Regions from separate parts of the Paenibacillus sp. FSL P4-0338 genome, predicted to be linked through region 1. Evidence: riboswitches for the same ligand, from Rfam matches in the RefSeq annotation. Region 1 holds a riboswitch; each other region holds the start of a gene.
The links. Region 1 has a riboswitch for cyclic di-AMP ahead of MKZ07_RS33375 (C40 family peptidase). Riboswitches for the same ligand answer to the same signal wherever they lie in the genome.
Positions count from the first base shown of each region.

Region 2: it holds a riboswitch for cyclic di-AMP, as region 1 does, so the genes downstream of both, MKZ07_RS08245 (APC family permease) here and MKZ07_RS33375 (C40 family peptidase) in region 1, are expected to answer to the same signal.
Region 3: it holds a riboswitch for cyclic di-AMP, as region 1 does, so the genes downstream of both, MKZ07_RS26290 (hypothetical protein) here and MKZ07_RS33375 (C40 family peptidase) in region 1, are expected to answer to the same signal.
Region 4: it holds a riboswitch for cyclic di-AMP, as region 1 does, so the genes downstream of both, MKZ07_RS23745 (3D domain-containing protein) here and MKZ07_RS33375 (C40 family peptidase) in region 1, are expected to answer to the same signal.

Region 1 covers NZ_JBBOCG010000003.1:15,027-18,465, forward strand. Annotated here, with positions in the region: gene MKZ07_RS33365 (c-type cytochrome) at 1-90, opposite strand, end outside; gene MKZ07_RS33370 (GNAT family N-acetyltransferase) at 218-703, opposite strand; gene MKZ07_RS33375 (C40 family peptidase) at 976-1,467, opposite strand; cyclic di-AMP (ydaO/yuaA leader) riboswitch at 1,472-1,614, opposite strand; gene MKZ07_RS33380 (C40 family peptidase) at 2,002-2,430, opposite strand; cyclic di-AMP (ydaO/yuaA leader) riboswitch at 2,488-2,626, opposite strand; gene MKZ07_RS33385 (hypothetical protein) at 2,839-3,439, opposite strand, start outside.
Region 2 covers NZ_JBBOCG010000001.1:1,893,456-1,896,894, reverse strand. Annotated here, with positions in the region: gene MKZ07_RS08260 (ATP-binding protein) at 1-119, shown strand, start outside; gene MKZ07_RS08255 (DsbA family protein) at 212-970, shown strand; gene MKZ07_RS08250 (disulfide oxidoreductase) at 967-1,401, shown strand; cyclic di-AMP (ydaO/yuaA leader) riboswitch at 1,628-1,787, shown strand; gene MKZ07_RS08245 (APC family permease) at 1,917-3,439, shown strand, end outside.
Region 3 covers NZ_JBBOCG010000002.1:512,989-516,427, reverse strand. Annotated here, with positions in the region: gene MKZ07_RS26295 (WD40 repeat domain-containing protein) at 92-1,423, shown strand; cyclic di-AMP (ydaO/yuaA leader) riboswitch at 1,629-1,798, shown strand; gene MKZ07_RS26290 (hypothetical protein) at 1,933-2,388, shown strand; gene MKZ07_RS26285 (hypothetical protein) at 2,908-3,105, opposite strand; gene MKZ07_RS26280 (family 43 glycosylhydrolase) at 3,124-3,439, opposite strand, start outside.
Region 4 covers NZ_JBBOCG010000001.1:5,364,825-5,368,263, reverse strand. Annotated here, with positions in the region: gene rnmV (ribonuclease M5) at 1-335, opposite strand, end outside; gene MKZ07_RS23745 (3D domain-containing protein) at 497-1,657, opposite strand; cyclic di-AMP (ydaO/yuaA leader) riboswitch at 1,945-2,173, opposite strand; gene MKZ07_RS23740 (TatD family hydrolase) at 2,373-3,143, opposite strand; gene MKZ07_RS23735 (HD domain-containing protein) at 3,198-3,439, opposite strand, start outside.

The sequences.
Region 1 (3,439 bases):
CACCTCGGATTTACCGGGTAAGGTAAACATTAAGATTACTGCAAAGGCACAGGCGGCAAAAAACAAACCGCTCATGATCCATTTCTGCATCTGCATCCGTCCCTCCATGTAAGCTGCTGACTCCATTATAGCGGATGGTGAAGCGTTATCATAGTATTTGTGTCAAAAAAATGAACACAAACGATCCATTTTTTTGCAAATCAATCTGTCTCCAGTGCTATTCCTCATAGACCATGCAATAAAAAGGCTTATTGCCGGTCGGGGTGCGGCGTTCATAGGTATCCGTTATAGTGAATCCGCATTTCTGGTAAGCGCGGATGGCGCGCTGGTTCCAGGTCAGCACCTCCAGGTCGATCTCACGCTCCGGGTATCGCGCCCGTGCTGCCTGCACAATAGCCTTCATGAACAGATGCCCCATTCCATGGCCGCACAGCTCGGGCCGCATTCCGACACCAAGCCGGACTACCCCCTCCATCGGAAAGAGCTGGGCGAAGCCGCACAGATCCCCCTGTCCGTTCACTACAGATACATATTGCTCACTGCGAAGCTGCGGGTCTCCGAACTCCACGCCCAGCGCCTGCATCTGCTCCCAGGACATCCAGCCGTAAATATTATACGGAGGCTTGTAGCTCCACTCACAGATCTCAGCGGCATGCTGCGGTTCCATAGGCACCACATAAAAGGTTAACGGGGAGCTAATCATTACGGGAGGCCTCCTTCCAGCCGAAACTGCTTTTAAAGGACGGAAAAGCCGTTTCCACTTGTTCTTCTATTAATTATATACAAAAACAGCCAGTTTCGACGCAAATTCCTTGCGGAAATGCAGAAACTTGACAAACGCCAATAATTATTTTCTGAAAGTACAGAATCGGTGTTTTACAAATATAGAGACGGGTAAGTAATTTTATAGACAAAAAAAAGCCCTTCTCCAAGATTTCGGCAAAAATCTTGGAAAAGAGCGTAGGTTACAAAGAATTATTGTACATCATCGTTGTCTTGGGAATCCGAAGCTACAGTCTTGTAGGCATCTGTACTCATGATTCGTTTGGCGCCAACGTAGCGGTTGACGTAATAGCTGTCACTCAGCGAACTGATGGTTACACCGCGTGAGGAAGAGGCATGGGCGAATTCGCCGTCACCAACATAGATACCTACATGGGATATGCCCTTACCGCTTGTATTGAAGAATACAAGATCGCCTGGTCTCATCTCGTCACGGGACACGTCAGTACCCATCTGGTACTGAGAGCCGGATTGATGGGGCAGGTTAATGCCGATCTTATCAAAAACATACATTGTAAATCCGGAGCAATCAAACCCGTTAGTTGATGTACCGCCGGATACGTATTTGGTTCCGATGGCTTTGTCGATCACTTTATCCATTTTGGAATCCGCGAAAGCGCTTCCTGCTCCGATTGTGAAGATAATGGACAAGCTTAGTACTGCGGCTGCTAGCTTCTTCTTCAAAAGTAAATACCCCTTCCAATGCCTACGAGGTTAGCTTAAGGGTTCGGTTGAAGGTCCCCTATGACCCCTCTTAGAATAGGAGGTCAATTCACCCAAAGTGGTTCCCCCGTTTCCCTAATTCATTAGGGAACTCGGCACGACTGTTGATTAGGATTAGCGGTTCATTCAATACATGACAAAACCTTTGTTAAAAGCGATTCAATAATTACAAAAATGTTACTAAAAGCTCACTGCGATAATTGTAACAAAGACTAAGGCGCTTGGCAATCACTTATAACATATTAATCCATCTTTTTTGCTGTTTTTTAGAGTTATAGCCCTTTCGAAAGACTCATATCTATGCGCCGGGGTTATTTAATATGATTTTTTCTTTGTTTTTGCAATAAAATGCTGTTTCAAGGCTGTGGATTCGGGTAAAAGGTAGAATAAGGAAAAGGAAAAACCCGGAAATGATTACGGCAATAATCATCCCGGGCTCGTATAAGTTACATTTAGTTGTTAGAGGCTGAAATATTCGGGGTATGCTTCAAAGGTTCAATCGTAAGCGACAGCTTGGTAGGCTGTTGTGCTCATTACTCTTTTGGCGCCAACGTAGCGGTTGGCCCAGTAAGACTGGCTCATCGAACTGATGGTTACACCACGTGAACTGGAGGACTGTGCGAACTTCCCGTTTCCAACATAAATACCGACATGGGAAACTCCGTTACCCAGAGTATTGAAGAACACGAGATCTCCGGAGCGTAGATTGCTCTTGGATATTGTTGTTCCAACTTTGTACTGTGCTTTGGATGTACGGGGCAAGGTAAGCCCGACATTCTTGAACACATACTTGGTAAATCCGGAACAGTCGAAGCCGCTGGTGGTTGTGCCCCCGGTTTTATACGACGTTCCAATGGTTTTTGAAATCACAGTATCCATTTTGGAATCTGCGAAGGCACTGCCCGCTCCGAGTGTGAATACCATCACAAGACCCAGCGCCGCTGCGGTGCATTTTTTCTTGAAATTCTGTCTAATCAAAAGATGTACTCCTTCCAGGGCCTGCGAGGTTAGCTTAAGGATTCGGTAGAAGGTTCCCCTATGACCCCTCTAAAGCGAGATCAATTCACCCAAAATATGGTTCCCCCACTTCCCGGTGCAGGGAATTCGGCGTTTTATGCACCAGAACAGTGACTTATCGGCATTGATTAAATTGCAATAGATACGGAAGATTCTGTTTGAAAGATTACAACTTTGTTACTAGTGGTACAGGCATCATTGTATCAGACGATTTACCCTTTTGCAAATGCTTTTGTCCTTCTCTTCAAGCAAAAAAGAGTCCTGCTCCCTGATGAGGGGCTGTGACTCTTTTTAGTATGCCGCTGTAGCAGCTTATTATTGTGGAAATGATTTACTGGACCAGAGGTGGTACTGGGCAGCGATTCCCCACATATTGAACAGCGTGGAGGGCAGCGGAGCTGCCTGGCGGAGCATAAGTGCCGGCAATCCGGGATAGAACAGAGCAGAGGCGCTACAGAGCAGAATTACGGCCAGGCTTCCCGCCCCCAGAATGACGGAAATACCGATCGAAGGCATCAACACCTTCAGGCAGATTAGCAGCGAGGAGAACATGCCGGTACCTGCGGTATAGCCGAATTGCATATAGAGCAGAAGCTTGCGGACAAGGAATAGATAGAGCAGCCAGCCCAGCACACAGGGCACAAGCTTGAGCAGGAGCTGAACATCGAGAACGCCGCTGAGCAGATGACGGTACATGCGTGGAAGCAGCCAATAGAGCGGCAGGAGGGTTAGTGCCCATTCGGCCAGGCTGAACGCCAGCACCGGCAGCCCATATTTTCTCATTCCCGGGAAAAAGAACAGTCCCCGCGCTCCGTCGCGCTCCTGATGAAGCTCGTGCAGCAGCCCTGCACGGATAAAGGGAGTCAGCAGCAGCCTTAGCACTGTCAGCGCCAGCAGCATCCACAGCCAGTGCTGG
Region 2 (3,439 bases), on a different contig from region 1:
GAGGCGGTACACAATTCTTCTTCAGAATTAAGCTGCAGTCGCAGGAGCATTCCCCGGAGGTATTCTTCGGCAAGGATACAGGGGGCGGGGAGTCAGCAGAGGAGAACGAAGCCGTATAAGCAGCGATTGCCAACAAGAGAGTTAACATTATATAATTTGAAAGTAACTATTCTTTTATCACGACAGTCCTGAGGACGGAAAGGAACTCTCTTTGAGCAAAACAAAAAAGAACAATGTCATGGCTCCCCAAATGAGCAAGCAGGAGAAGCGCAGGGCAGAGCAGGAACAGCAGAAGCAGAAAACGAGAATTCTGATCGTGAGTACGGTGGCTATCGTCGTTATTATTTTTGTAGGCTTATTCATACTTGCTTCGAAGGACTCTTCTCCTGCCGGTACAGACAGTAAGCCGGTTGCCTTCAATTACAGCGAAATGATGCGGCTTGGCAAGGAGGATGCTCCGGTTAAAATTGTGGAATTCGGCGATTTCAAATGTCCGGCTTGCGCCCAGTTCACCGGTGTGATCAAACCGCAGATCGTTCAGGGTTATGTAGATCAGAATAAAGCAGCCTTCTATTTCGTGAATCTGGCCTTCATCGGCAAGGATTCCAGAACGGCCTCCCTGGCAGCGCTATCGGTGTATCATCAGAACCAGGAAGCGTTCTGGAAATACTTCGATGCGATCTATGCCAACCAGGGGAATGAAGACAAGGAGTGGGCTACGCCTGACTTCATGGTGAGTCTCGCCAAGCAGCTGGAGCTGCCGGTCGATTATGACCTGCTGCGCAAGGATATTGACGACCGCACCTATGCGAAGGAGCTGGACCGGGATATTCAGCTTGGCACGGATGCGGGCGTAACGAATACACCTTCCTTGTTCGTGAACGGCATCAAGGTGAAGGAGCCTTTCAATATGGAGGAGATTGACGCTCAGATTCAAGCAGCTACAGCAGCAGCGGGAGCTGCCCAATGACAGCCTTCTCTGCCTTCTGCCGGCGAAATTGTCTCTACTTGGCCTGGTTCGTCTGTGTGGTGGCTGTAGCGGGAAGCCTGTATCTCAGTGAGGTCCTGCATTACGAGCCGTGCAAGCTGTGCTGGTTCCAGCGGATCTTCATGTACCCGCAGCTGTTCTTGCTGGGGATCGCCACCTACCGGGCGGACAAGCGGATCATTCCTTATGTGCTTCCCCTTAGTCTGATCGGCGGCTGTATCTCTATTTATCATTATGCAGAGCAGAAAATTCCGGCGCTCAGCAAGGTGCTTCCCTGCACCATCGGCGTACCGTGCAACAAGGATTATCTGAATTGGTTCGGATTTGTTACGATCCCTCTGCTTGCACTTATAGCCTTTGTCTTAATCTCCATTCTGCTCTGGACAGGACGGAAAGAGGAGCCTGCAGAGTAAGAAGCTGACGGGCAGAAGGAAGAGAAGAGAATCCCCTTAATTTTAGCGAAAAATAATATACAAAAACCCTGTAAAATCACGTGTTAAAGGGATAATGAAAGAGAATGAAAGATCAAGACATACCGGATGATGAATTTGGTTGTTTTGAGTGCTTTTCATTCTTTTTTCATTTGTTTCCACGCTTTACGGAAGACGTATTGTAGCTTAATATTAGTCCTTGTGAGAAGTTGAATATGCGCTGAATTTTCCGGAAGGAAAAACGGGGGAACCACACTTTGGCCAAGGCCAAAAGGGGTGAATCGGAGCAGGCCGCAAGGGCTGTAACCGTAGGGCTACCACAGTCCGAATCCGCCAGCTAACCTCGTAAGCCACTAGTGGGATAATGACCATGCACATTAGGCATGCGGATCATTTCCGTATGCTTATTTTGGTGCCTGCATTTATGAAATCCACTTATGAAAACAGCGCAGGGAAACCCCATTTTCAACTTAACCAAGAGAGGAACTGTTACTACAATGGTAAGCAAGGTAAAACGACTATTGATCGGGCGTCCGATGAAGTCGAACGAACTCGATCATGAAAAGTTATCCAAGGTGAAAGCACTGGCTGTCCTGTCTTCTGATGCGCTCTCGTCTGTAGCCTACGGAACAGAACAAATTCTAATCGTACTGGTGGCCGCCGGGTTCACCGCCATCTGGTACTCCTTGCCAATTGCATTAGCCGTACTGGGCTTGCTGGCTATTCTGATTCTGTCCTATCGGCAGACGATATTCGCTTATCCGCAGGGCGGAGGAGCTTATATTGTAGCCAAAACCAATCTTGGAGTGCATACTGGGCTTCTGGCCGGCGGCTCGCTGCTGGTGGATTACATTCTGACGGTGGCGGTAAGCGCCTCGGCGGGGACGGACGCGATCACTTCAGCTTTTCCAAATCTGCATAATCATAGTGTCCTCATAGCGGTATCTGTTATCGTACTCTTAACGATTGTTAATCTGCGCGGGGTGACCGAATCGGCTTCGTTCATCGCCATCCCGGTCTATCTGTTCGTCGTCTCCATCTTCGTGCTGATTATCGCAGGGATCTTCAAATATGCAACCGGCGGGGCTCATGCACACGTTCCTGAGATTGGTACGGCAGTCTCCAATGTCAGTATGTTCCTGCTGCTGAAGGCATTCAGCTCCGGTTGTTCGGCCCTAACCGGGGTAGAGGCGGTCTCCAATGCCATTCCTAACTTCAAAGCGCCGGCGGAGAAAAATGCAGCCAAAACGCTGATGCTCATGGGCCTCATTCTCGGAGCTATGTTCACAGGCATTACGCTGCTGGCTTACTGGTACGGCATCATGCCCGATGAGAAGGCCACCGTGGTCTCACAGATTACCGAGTCTACCTTCGGCCGTGGCGGGCTGTACTTCTTCATTCAGGGGATTACGGCGGTTATCCTGTTCCTGGCAGCCAATACGGCGTACTCGGCCTTCCCGCTGCTGGCGTTCATGTTCGCCAAAGACAAATATCTGCCCCATGCCTTCATGGTGCGCGGCGACCGGCTTGGCTTCTCCAACGGCATTATTTTCCTCGGCGTCATGTCGGCAGTGCTCGTAGCTGCATTTCACGGGAATACGGAAGGACTCATTCCATTATATGCAGTAGGGGTATTCATTCCGTTCACGCTGTCGCAGCTAGGCATGATGGTCCAATGGTACAGAACGAAGCCGCAAGGCTGGCAGAGCAAGTTCGCCGTGAATACGGTCGGGATGCTCACCACGTTAACGATCACCATGATCTTCATTATCACCAAATTCTCCAGCGTGTGGATGGCCTTCATCTTCCTGCCGGTCGTCATTATCGTGTTCCACCGGATTCACCGCCATTATATGAATATTGCCGATCAGCTGCGGATCTGTCCCGCTACCGATAAGCCTTGTATCAAAGGAAGCACCGTAGTCGTTCCGGTCGCCGGTGTGACCCGCGCAGTACTACATTCGATCAGCTATGCGAAGTCATTGACTGATAATGTGGTCGCTGTATATGTAGGCTTTGA
Region 3 (3,439 bases), on a different contig from region 1:
TGTTCTCTCAACAGGAGCAGCACCTTTTTTTGCGATTCATTGATGTAAAATATGTATATTTATATATATCTGGAACAGGAGGACTGATCAATTGAACTGGCTACAAAATGAGCAGGCTGCCAAATGGCGTGAAGAAGGGCAGCGTTATGCGAGCGACGTTAACCAATTCGTACATAAAGGACTGACTGAAGGCTGGGACAAAGCGGGAAATGAACCCGCAGAGGATACACGCGGGACCCTCGCCGCCAAAATCTATAAGATGATTCGAGGAGCTAATGAGCACGGTGAGATGGCTGAGCTGCGGGCGCAATTGCCGGCGGCAACGTGGCCGCTCTCCGGCCACTTTCAGAAGGAGATGCAGGCGATTCGCGGTATCCATTTCATCAGTGATGATGCTGTGGTATTCAGCACCGGTACCCCCTGGGAGAAGAATGCAGTTGTGGTTGTACATAAGGATGTTATTTCCGTATTCGGCGAGTTTAGCCTGGTTGGGGCATCACCTGATAATCAGTTCTATGCGCTCGCCGGAACTCAGGGGATTACCATTATGCAATCCATGAACAGCACACTTCAGGGCACAGTTGTAGCAACCCTCTCATGGCGTGAGCTGAATGGAACGATTCAAGCGCTGGACCCGGACTTTCCCGTCTTGGACATAGACAGCCTGGACCAGGCGTTACCCTTGGAGCAGGTCATTCCTTTTAACGGGGGCGGGGCGTTATTGCTTGTTATGAGCCAGGGAATTTTCCTGGTCCAGCAATCGGAGGAGAAGCCCTGGGAGGTGAATCTGCTGCATCCTGATCTCGAAGAATATAAAGCAGATGAGATAGAGCACATTGAAATTGACATGCCGCATGGTGCCGTCTCTCCGGATGGAAGATGGATTTCCTATGGCAGCCAGGGCAGTGATCATCTTTTATATGACATAACTTCAGGGCAGGTTCACTTATTCAATCCGGAATCCAGTTACCCGCACTATACTATATTTACGAAGGACCAGCATAGCGTATGGTTCAATGCCTGCCACTTCTATAATGGCGTTACCCTTGCCGTTCCCCTTGAAGATGTGGTAGCAGGAAAACTCCCGGCAGACCAGGAATATCCGCTTGTTAACGAGGAAGCCCGGGTGTATGCAGCGGCAGCGCTGAAAGAGGGTGTTGTCATTGGCGACGCTTATGGCTACTTAAGGCTCATTGATGCAGAGGGGCGGGAGCTGTGGCGTTATTATGCCGGAAGCACTATTTCAGGGTTAGCTATCAATCCGGATGAGACGCTGCTGGCTGTTGGGACTTATGGAGGGATGCTGCACTTCCTGGACCTTCATGCAGCGCAGCGCAGCGACTATGAGATTACAACAGGAACCGTTCGTGAGGTGAAGCGGATCATTGCCTGGAAGAATCAGAAGGTTCCGCTGTGGTGGTGATCTCTGCCAAAAATAAAAAACAGCGCTTGAGCGAGATAAATGGCAGATAATCTGCTACATATAGGTGTTTTAGCTTCCCTATGCACAGCCATTCAGCCATTTGCTGAAAAAAAGGCGAATAGCACTCTTTTCCATTTTTACAAACCCCCTCCGAAAAGAGTATGATTCGTGTTGAAAGCAAATGAATGCATTCATGAAAACAAGCAATGCATGCACGCTGAATTTCCGTCATGTGGAAAACGGGGGAACCATCCGGCCGTCAGGCCGACTTGGGGTGAATCCGAAGGAGAATGCCACGCGCAGGTCTCCGGCAGGTAGGGCGACTCTCACCGTCCGAATCCGACAGCTAACCTCGTAAGCGTAAGGAGAGAGCCCTGATCCGCCACGCTTTTGTGCCAGGCGTCTTACGCCTGTTATCCACAACCGCAGGCAGAGGTCCTCCTCTGCCTGCGGTTTTTTGCGCGCTGGAATGAATTGCACAGTATAGATTCAGAAAGGAACGTGACCACATGCCTGACCCCTTATCGCCCACGGCAGCTGCTGCTGCCGGATTCAACCACTACACCCGGCAATATAGCAGTCCCGTCTATGCGCTAAGCTGCCTTCTGCTGGAAAAAGGCGCCCGCGCCGAGCAAGCAACCACCGCCACCTTCGTGGCACTCCATCCACTATGGCTGAAGAGCAGCCTCTCAGGGGACAGCGCTGCTGCGGCTGCCTACAGAGAGTGCATCCGCCAATGTGCTGTGCTCGCCCGGGATCATAGCCGCTGCGCTGCTACCCTGCTTAATTGGGACGATCACGTTGCCAGTGCCTTATGGTACGGCATCCAGCTCCCCCTGCCCGACATCAGCCAGATCCTGGATTGCAGCATCCCCGAGCTGAAGGCCCGGCTTAGAGGAATACGCGAACAGATGGCAGCCGCCCATTCTGCCTTGCCTGCGGTCCATCGTCCTTCGGCGGGATGAGACTGGGTATAACGCGGGATACGCGGGCTATAGGAATGAGAGCCGCGGAACGAGTTGGATGTGGCGGGATTAGGGTACGGATGTCGAAGAAGGTGATGGATGGTGAGCCATGCGGACTACAGATCCCCTATTTCGGCAAATGGGACCATTCCGAAGGCCATGCGGACTGAGAGGCGCTTAATTAACCTATTCCGCCTCATTTCCCTCTCCACACAGCCCTTTAACGTCCTCTCTGTCCGCAAAGGGGAGAGAATCGGTCTTTTTCACAAAATAAGGGCCTCTGGGTCCCCCTACAAAACAAAATGCCCCCTCAAAGTGGGGCTTTAGCTTCGATAAATGACTCAGGTACTTTGCGGGGATCCCAAAACATATAGATTCTATCAAAAAAAGCCGCAGCATCCGCCGCGACTTAGTCCTTGATTCTCAGCACCAGCATCCATACAGTGCTTGGCTCACCTTACATAGCTCAACCATCCGATGCATCGATCCTGTCTTCGCCAACCGTTCAGTACATAGAACTCAGCTCTTGCCCTTACCACCCTTACCGCCCTTGGCAAACCGCCAAAAAGCCATACAGCAGCCGAGCAATCCGGCTCCCAGCATAAGAGTCTGTAACGCCCCCAGCCAAGCCGACTGAGCCGAGGGGATCAGGCTGCTGACAATAATGAGCAGGATAGAGACCGCGACCAGCACGGGGGTTTGTCTACTTTTCTTCACAACCATTCACCACTCCTGTTAGTAATTCTTAACTCTATAGTACTCAAAATCAGCGTAGGAGTCATGCTGGTGGGCATCCACGGAGCCGATGAAATTGAACAAGCCTGTAAATCCGCCAATCTCCCCCGGCTCCCCGTTCACGCCTTCATCCGACAGATAGAGAGCATCGATATTCTCTGCAAAAGCTTGCCAATCTCCGTTATCCCCGAAGCGGTAAAGGATACTCGCGATGCCTGAATGATAGATCAGCTTGAGCTCCGCTGTGTCTTCAGGGACTGGAATGTAATTGTGGACCAATTCAATACGTTCCCCCAGCTTGGCCTGCAGCACAGAT
Region 4 (3,439 bases), on a different contig from region 1:
TCGAAGGAGGTATGTACATGCTCCAGCGCATGGCGGATAGCCTCAGGCGAAGCATTCTCTATTCCGATATCGCCTTTGCGGGTTGCATCCTTCTCAGGGATGAAGGCATGCTTGCAGCCCGGTACCTTGGCCGCAACGATTTTGCGGATTCGCTCTCCGGCATGATCCGGGTCGGTAAGAATAATTACACCCCGGCGCTCCATGGCCAGCTTGATCTTGGCAATGACCCTGCTATCCACTGCCGAACCCCCGGTTTCAATCGTATCGGCCTCAACCGCCCGCTTAACGGCAACAGTATCGCTTTTCCCTTCAACCACAATTAGCTCTTTAATCATAAATATTTTTACTCCTTACTCCAGAACGCAAAAAGAAGAGGATTCGCTCCCCTTCTTTTTGGCTAAAGAATGTATAAGTGATGAGCGGCAGCTCTCTGAAATTTCGTAAGTGCTTCCCTCACTATATCGTATTAACCGCTAATTTGCAAAAGACTTTACGTTTAGTTCAGCTCCGGCTTCACAGGTCCGATCACATAGAGTGTGCGCGACTTACGGCCGAAATTACGGGCATGGCTCAATGAATCGTAATAGACATCCACCTTGTTGCCTTTGATGGCACCGCCGGTATCCTCTGCTCGGCGAAACCCTAATCCTTCAATGTACACCCACCAGCCAATCGGTATAACACTAGGATCTACAGCTATAGTGCGGCCTTCCGTTACGCGTGTGCCGGAGGCAGTACGTGTTCCAATACCCGGTTCCTGCGACGAATACGCAGTCATGGATACGTTTTTGATCATTCTTTTGTACTCGAAATCCAGACCAGCCTTACTGGTAACATTGCTGACCCTTGCACTGGCTTTAGATGAGTTGGAGGTTGTTACAGGTTTGGAGACTTTGGCAGTAACTACGACGGGCTTAGGAAGCGGCTTGGTTCCAATGGCAATGACTTTGTCCTTGGTAACAGTCTGTACTTCCTTGCCGATCATGCGCATGGATGCCAGCTCGCCATCTTGATAGATCTTCTCGATGTGCTGAATCATTACGCCCGGCTTACCTGCCTGTGCCACTCTTACGGTTCCCTTGGTCAATGAGGGGTCTGCTGTCTTAATGACCCGGAAAGGCAAATTAGTTGTCCGTTGAACCACATGCTTGTTAATCCGGACAATTTTGATTTCCATGTCTGCAGATACTGCGGTTTCTAGCGAAGGGTAAATCTTGTCTAAGCCTTCCAGGCTATAGCCCAGCTTGTCGATGGCCTGACCAATAGTATCCTCGGTCGTAAATAACGTCTCGGTCTTTCCGTCTACGGTAAGAGCGAACTTCTGCGCAGTGTTAATCACGATACGGTCGCCGTCTTTTATTTCATCACTAAGGCCAATAGATAATTCATCATGCGCCTGCAGCGAAATCTGTTCCTTAGCCAGCATATCACTGAACAGCGTTTCCCGCGTCTCCAGTGTCTGTACCTGTCCGTCTATTACTAGGGTAATTTCTTTTTTGCTCTGACCGTGTACGTACAGCAGTATTAACAGTGCGATAACAATCGATGCCACACCGGCAAGTAAAACTACGCGGGGATTCACTTGCTTCAACCGTAATGCGAAAGACCTGCTGGATGATTGCGAATCATGGGATACCTCTGGTTGGAATACGCCCACTCTTTCCATCCTCCTTACATAGCCCCGTCGTCCAAGTTATATCAAGGTGACTGTATCACTTCTGACGAAACTAAGTTTGAGTTTGCAACAGGATACGCCCGCACTTGCTTCAGCGTTTCCTGCTCATGGATCGCCTGCTCGGCATAGTTACTCCGGAGATCTGTTATATAACAGTATGCCGGGAGCATTCTCATTATTCAAAACAAAAGAAGCCTAAAAAAGAGTTCTTAGAGGACTCTTTCGTGGCTTCCCGGTGTCGAATACGTCGGAATGCTTATGCACGAGGTTTCCTCTCTTACTTGCGCTTACGGGGTTAGCTGTCGGGTTCGGACATAAGAGAGACGCCCTATCTCAGGTCACCCGCTCACGGCGGTTGCCCTCAAATTCACCCCAAAGACCACGTAAAGAAATCAAATAATGCCTGCGGCAATTCTGTGCCAGTACTCTTGTACGTTCATGCGGCAGCGCATTATTGGTTCCCCCGTTCTCCATACGGAGACTCAGCGAGACGATCCATGAAATTAGTGACTGTCACAGTTACAACAGCTCACTGCACTGAAAAGATGATATCCTGTTTTGATACATGTTGTAAAGGACGATTCAACCACGTTTACGTAAAAAAATGATTAAAATATTGTAATAATCGGCCGTTTTTCAGTCAAAAAAGTTTAATACATCCGCTATACTTCATTTTTCACCGCTTTTACTCCCGTTTTCAGAGTATCCCAAATCGTTCCAGTGCGTTCGCATACGTAATTTCAGCCAATTCCTGTAATTCAATCCCTTTTATTGCCGCGGCCGCCTCCGCTACCAGCCTCACATGAGCGGTCTCATTTCGCTTGCCCCGGAAGGGGTGCGGAGTTAGATATGGGGAGTCGGTTTCGATCAGCAGCCGGTCTAGCGGAGTCTGGGCAAGCACCTCTTTGGGCACCCGGGCATTCTTGAACGTAATCGGTCCACCAAAAGAAAGATGGAATCCTAGTTCAAGACACATCTTGGCACTTTCCCAGCTGCCGGAGAAGGAGTGCATTACGCCGCCAACCTCGCCCGCCTTCTCCTCGCGGAGGATACGGATCACATCTTCATGAGCATCTCGGTTATGAATACAGATTGGCATCTTCAGCTCACGGGCCAGACCGATCTGCTTGCGGAATACATCATGCTGTACATCCTTAGGGGAGGTGTCCCAGTAGTAATCCAGCCCGATCTCACCGATGGCAACCACCTTGGGATGAGAGCATAAGGAGGCGATCCATTCCAGGTCTCCGTCCCTCATCGTGATGGCATCCTGGGGATGCCATCCTACGGCTGCAAAAATATAATCATATTTCTCGGCAAGCTGCATGGTCGTCGGTATCGTGTCCCGGTTAAAGCCAATGTTGATCATCTTGCTGACGCCGGCTTCCAGCGCTCTGGCAATGACCTCTTCGCGGTCTTCGTCGAATTGTGGAGCATCCAGATGGGTATGGGTGTCGAATAACTGCATTACATTACATCCTTTCGGCCTGTTGTGTTATCTATAATTCCAAGCTTGATCTGATTATTTGGCAAAAATCTCTGCGATGGACGGCGGCAACTGTGAAAGGGCTTTCTGCAGCCTGTCCTGTGGAAAATACAGATGGTATCTGCCGCGGTGAATACCGCTGATGGAGCGTACAATGTCCGATACCTCGGAGATTTCCCTCAGCCGCTCATGCTTGTCCAAAAGCAGGATCTGCTTGCTGTCAAAGCCCTCTCCCGGACGGAACACATCATAGGGAAGATCGGTGGGATAATCAATTT